Regions from separate parts of the Pseudoalteromonas sp. Scap06 genome, predicted to be linked through region 1. Evidence: predicted binding sites of a transcription regulator. Region 1 holds the regulator's gene; the other holds the start of a gene.

Region 1 (3,172 bases):
TAGATAATTCCGAGCAATAAAAAAGCCTGCAAATGCAGGCTTTTTTTATGGGTTAATTTTGGCTATTACGCCATAAAATCAACACCTTCTTTAATGTCTTTTTTCAGAGTTTCAAGCATGTCATTTTTTGCTTGCTCTTCAAATGCGCTTAGTGTGCCGTAAGAAAGAATTTCTTCTACGCCATTTTTACCTAAACGTACTGGATGTGCGAAGTACTCTGCATCACCATTTTCAACAGCAACGTATGCATAATCTACAACGTCTTCACCTTGTAAGCCTTTAACTAAAGACATACAAAAACGTGCAGCAGCAGCACCCATTGATAATGTTGCAGAACCACCGCCCGCTTTAGCATTAACTACTTCAGTACCCGCATTTTGGATACGTGGAGTCAGTGCAGCCACTTCTTCATCAGTGAAAGTAACACCTTCAACTTGAGAAAGTAACGGTAGAATAGTTGTACCTGAGTGACCACCAATTACTGGAACTTTAACGCTTGCTACGTCAACGCCTTTAAGCTCAGCAATGAACGCTTCTGAACGGATCACATCGAGTGTTGTAATACCAAATACACGCTTAGCATCGTAAGTTCCTGCTTTTTTAAATACTTCAGCAACAATTGGTACAGTACCGTTAACTGGGTTAGTAATAATACCCACAAGCGCTTTAGGACAGTTAGCAACAATGCCTTCTGCTAATGTTTTGATGATACCAGCGTTAACATTAAATAAATCAGCACGATCCATACCAGGCTTACGTGGCATACCCGCTGGAATAAGAACGATATCACAGCCTGTTAGTGCCTTATCTAAATCGTCTGCACCAAAACCTGCAACTTTAACATCTGTTGGGATGTGAGAAAGGTCAACAGCAACACCAGGAACTACTGGCGCAACATCATATAGTGATAATTCAGAGCCAGCTGGTAAGCCTGTTTTTAATAATAAAGACAACGCTTGACCGATACCGCCTGCAGCACCTAATACAGCAACTTTCATTGGAATTCTCCGTGATTTGAGGTAGGAAATATTTGTGGTTCATAAGATAAAGAAATTAACGACTAAAAACAAATTTATCCTGCTTATTTTAGCTATATTTTCGACCATAGTTGTAAACTTTGCTGTTTAAACGCAGCAAAATGGCAACTTAAGCAAACATCTGCTGCATAATTATGCATTTTTGTGTAGAATTTGCAGTATCTATTACATAACTAATTAGACACTATGCAACCACAAGATAAACAAGAAGCATTGGTTAAAGCCTTTAAAGCACTTTTAAAAGAAGAAAACTTTGGCTCACAAGGCGAAATAGTTGATGCGTTAAAAGAGCAAGGCTTTGATAATATTAGCCAGAGTAAAGTGTCGCGAATGTTAAGTAAGTTTGGCGCGGTACGCACCCGTAATGCAAAACAAGAAATGGTATACTGTTTACCCGCTGAAATGGGGGTACCAACCGCTAAGAGCCCGTTGCGCCAGCTCGTTATTGATATTATGCATAACGAAATGATGATTATTATTCGCACCAGCCCTGGAGCTGCTCAACTCATTGCGCGTTTACTTGACTCATTAGGCAAAGCTGATGGCGTATTAGGCACTATTGCCGGCGATGATACTATTTTTATAGCACCAGCTAAAATCTCAGAAATAGACCTCACACTAGAGCGTGTTCGTATTTTATTTGATACGGTTTAATCACTAACGCTGTAATAAAGACGGCTATGAATAATACATAGCCGTTTTGTAATTGTTATAACTGCTTTAAAAATCGTACTGAGGGGGCAAAAAATGCAGAGCCCATATCCGCCTGAGTAAAATCAAGCCAGTGATCATAATTCTCTCCCTGCCCTAGTCGGCTAGTTAGCACTTTTTCGAATGCATCCCCTTTAGCAGAGCACGTAATCACTAACATACCTTGCTCATACACATCGCCATAAGGCATGCTTTGGTTAAGTAACAGTGCCTGACCTTGGTCATCTTTTAATTCACTGCGGGTCGCATGGCTGCTCTCAAGTGCGGGGCTGAGTAAGGTATTATCAAGGCGTGTGCGACCCATTATTTGCTCTTGTTCATGTAATGACAAATGCTGCCACAAGCTCAAGTCATGTTTGAAGCGCTGCACATGAATGTAACTACCTTGGTCTTCAAAACTATCCGGTTTGTTTATTAATGCCGTTACACGCTTTTGACGGCCATGTGGGGTATCGCCCGCATAAATAAAGCCATTAAAATCACGGCCATCTAAAAAGCGAAAATTACGAATTTGCTCCACCAGCTCAACATCAGGGGTGAATAGTTTGAGTATTTGTAGTGCAAACAAATGATTCACGTCTTCTCTGTCTGAGCGGATTTGCACAAACAAATCACATGGCCTTGCACTCATAACAAAGTCGCTATGGGTAATATTAGGAAAGCTTTGCAGCTCACTTGGCATGAAGTCAGGTAAAATATGTGGCCAATATTGCGCACCAATTGCCACCATGCAAGAAAGCATAGATTCAGAAAACTGATCACTAAACTCATCTTCAATATCGCTCACTTTTTTAAGCTTAGCGCGAAGTGATTCGTCGTGACCGTCAAGTACATTAAAAAATAAGTGCAAACCGTGTAAGTTTGCTTCAGCACAAATCCCTGATTGCGCTTGCACCATTGTTATTCCTTACTTTTTAGAGCAAAACACAGTGATTAATTACGATTCAAAAAAATTCACAGTGTGCGGTTTTATTTTTATTATAACCTGTTCATTAATTTCAAATGACTGGCCATACTGAGCTGCAACTTCTATTTCTTGTTCAGCAATAACCACAGTGTATACATAGGCAGAGCCGATGAAACGACTACTTAGTATTGTAACGCACTCACACTGCAGCAGCTCGTTATTGTTATTAGTGGCAAGCTCAAGCTGGTGTGGACGCACATAAATAACCCCCTTTTCAGCCACTGCGTGTTGCTGTGGCAGTATTGACTTAACCACACCAAACTGCGTTTCATATTCAGTGGCTGTTAATGCAGTTGCGCTTAAGTATATGCCCTGACCCAGAAATTCTGCAACCTCCTTTGAACTTGGTTTAGCAAAAAGCTGTTCTGGGGTGCCTTGCTGCGCAATTTTACCTTGGTGCATAACCGCAAGTGTATCTGAAAATGCAAACGCCTCTTCTTTTGAGTGAGTAACAAAT
Region 2 (3,172 bases), on a different replicon from region 1:
TTGCAAGGTTTAGTGCCGTTGGCTTCTGAGTTTTCGGTTGCACCTATTTCCAAGTTTCATGTCGGCGCAATTGTAAAAGGGCTCGACTCACAAGGACATACTACTTTTTACTTTGGTGCCAATGCTGAGTTTGATCATCAAGCACTTAGTTTAGTGGTGCATGGTGAGCAATCAGCAATTAATAATGCGTGGTTAAATGGCGCTAAGAAAGTGCTAAAAATAGCCATTAGTGATGCTCCATGTGGGTATTGCCGTCAGTTTATGAATGAACTGGCGGATGCCAGAGAGCTTGATATTTTACTGCCAGCACAAAATTTTAAATTAGCAGAGCTGTTACCGCATTCATTTGGGCCAACAGATTTAGGCAATGAGCACAGCTTATTTAACCCAGTAGAGCAAACTAAGCGCTTTGAAGAGACAAAGCTTGATGACAAGCTGCTGAGTTTTGCTTTGGCGGCTTATGTTCCATACAGTCAAAATTATAGTGCGGTAAAAATAAGCACCTTTGAAAATGGTGACTTTTATGGCAGTTATGCTGAAAATGCAGCGTATAGCCCAAGTTTATCGCCACTGCAAAGCGCAGTGAGTCAGCTATTTTTAGCAGGATTAAGCTTTGATGAGCAAATAGTAAAATCAATTACTTTGTTAGAAACTACTGGTCACGAAAACCAATCAGGGGTAGCAAAAGCCGTGTTAGCAAGCTTTACTGGCTTGCCAACACTTGAGGTTATTAGCGCAACATTAACCAAGTAATACTTTAGCGGCTTCAAGTACCACGGCAACAGATTTTTTCTCAATCTCGCCGTGGTCCACGTTAGGTATTTCTTGACGTGTTCTATTTACTAATACACCAGCAACACAAGCAGCTTGTAAACCAAGCGCGGCACACATGGTAAATAAAGTGGCCGATTCCATTTCGTAGTTCATTACGCCCAATTTTTGCCATTCTTCACAGCTACCTTGTAGTGACTTAGGTACGTAGCCAGAGTGTGTATCGTAGCGCTCTTGACCTGGGTAGAAGGTGTCGCTCGAAGCGGTTATACCAATATGGAAATCGATATTAAGGTTTTCACAGGCTTTTACCATGGCTTGAGTGGCAAAAAAATCAGATACGGCAGGGTAGCATAGCGGGGCAAAATGTTGACTCGCACCATCTAAGCGAACCGAAGCTTGGCTAATTAGAATATCGCCTTCATTAATGTGCGGTTGAATAGCCCCTGTTGTGCCAATGCGAAGAAAGCTTCGTACGCCAAGTTGTGCTAGTTCTTCAACGGCAATTGACGTTGAAGGGCCGCCGATACCAGTCGAACATATTACTACAGAGTGACCGTTTAATTGGCCTAAATAAATGTGAAACTCACGTGTTTGAGCAAGGCAGGTAGGATTATCTAAGAACTGTGAAATACGTGCTGCACGATCTGGATCGCCTGGAACTATAGCCAGTTTTGCACCTTTTAAGTCATCAATACACAGTCCTAAGTGAAATACCTTTTCCATAACTAAGCCTTTTTAATAAAAATTGTTGTCAATTTACCATGATTACGAGAAATGAAAATTAAGTACAGGACGGATGTCCGTATTGACTTAATTTGATTTATTCACCAACTCTGAATATTCAATCAATGACTAAAATTACGAACAAAATGAGCCAGTTGACTTGTTTGCTCAGACACTATATTCATACCTCATAGCAAACCAATAGCTAGGCTAAAGAGCCGATGGCTGTATTTTAAATTGTTTATATTCATTGGGTTAGTAAGGAAGCTTAGTTTTTATTTACCACTAACCTAAGCGAGCAAAATAAAGTTCACTGTAATTTTTAGCACACTATGCGAATAATCTGGAATTAATTCAGCGTGTGATGTTTTGCATAACTACTCAATAATAGACAAGATATTCAGATTGAAAAAGGGTTTACAATGAGCACACAATTTCAAACATTTAAAAATAAAGTTGAGCACTGTTTATGTGCGCCCGGCGACGGTGTTTTTACAGTCAATACGGCTAAAGAACGCAAAGCAGCGCTAAGAAACAAATTATATGGGCAAACTGAAAATGTCGATGTTTTATGGCGTGACTCACTTAACGAGCTGCCTAATTCACCACACAAAGCAGTAATGTTAGGCATTAGCTCTGATTGCGGTGGTGGAATTTTACGTGGCGCTAATTGGGGGCCTTTATTTTTACGCTCAGCACTGATAGATCAACAAACACAATGTCGTTCGTTTGATTTAGGTGATGTACGCGTAATACCGCATTTATTACATGATAAGTACTTAAATGAGGCCACTATTACCAACTGCCAAAAAGCGCTGTACGGTAATGACAATAACGATCATTATGTGAGCCCATTGTCAATTACTGAAGATGTGTGTGACAGCTTTTATGCGACATTCCAAGACAAAGGTATTTTTGGTATTGGTGGCGACCACTCAATTAGCTACCCGTTAACAAAAGCGTACTTAAAAGCCAAACGTGAGCAAGGTAAACGCACGGCAATTATTCATTTCGATGCTCACACCGACTTACTCGTAGAGCGTTTAGGCATCGACTTATGTTTTGGCTCTTGGTGTACACATATTTTAGAATTTTTACCAGCGCCGCATCATTTAATCCAATTTGGTATTCGCTCAAGTGGCAAACCTAAATCACATTGGGAAAGTACTTTTGGCGTTAAACAACACTGGGCTGCTGAAATTATAGAGCGTGGTGCAGCTGCGGTTGCTGCAGATGCGATTGCGCAATTAAAAGCAGACAAGGTTGATGAAGTGTATGTGAGCTTTGATATTGATGCCCTCGATGCAGAATTTGCATCAGCAACAGGCACGCCTGAAGAAAATGGGTTAACGCCACAGCACGCGCTTGATATTTTGTCAGCGATTGCAGATGAGTTCCCTATAACGGGGGCTGATATGATGGAAATAGCTCCGTTTACTGACAGCTCTTTAGTGGGCCAATCAAGCTCTGAGACAACTCTGAGAGAAGGCGCTAAAATTTCGGCGTTTTTAATTAATGCAATGAATCGCTAATTTCAAAAGCTAAAAATTGGCTATTTGCAAATAACCCGCTATATTTAGTTGGCTTTTATTAAAAAAGTGACGTCTTAAATCTAATAGAGCGGGTTATTGTGATTAAATGGTGTTTTGTATTATTACTCATTGTAAGCCAACAC

Evidence for each region. The regulator ArgR, encoded in region 1, controls arginine synthesis, uptake and breakdown. The targets are predictions, from matches to a motif close to ANTGAATANNTATTCANT.
Region 2: the regulator ArgR is predicted to act here: its motif matches at 1,866-1,883, upstream of FLM47_RS18365 (arginase family protein).

Annotation. Positions count from the first base shown of each region.
Region 1 is NZ_CP041330.1:2,872,164-2,875,335, forward strand. It holds gene mdh (malate dehydrogenase) at 66-998, opposite strand; gene argR (transcriptional regulator ArgR) at 1,224-1,691, shown strand; gene FLM47_RS13300 (Dyp-type peroxidase) at 1,747-2,646, opposite strand; gene FLM47_RS13305 (ABC transporter ATP-binding protein) at 2,686-3,172, opposite strand, start outside.
Region 2 is NZ_CP041331.1:654,560-657,731, reverse strand. It holds gene cdd (cytidine deaminase) at 1-753, shown strand, start outside; gene udp (uridine phosphorylase) at 742-1,497, opposite strand; gene FLM47_RS18365 (arginase family protein) at 1,920-3,029, shown strand; gene FLM47_RS18360 (ABC transporter substrate-binding protein) at 3,128-3,172, shown strand, end outside.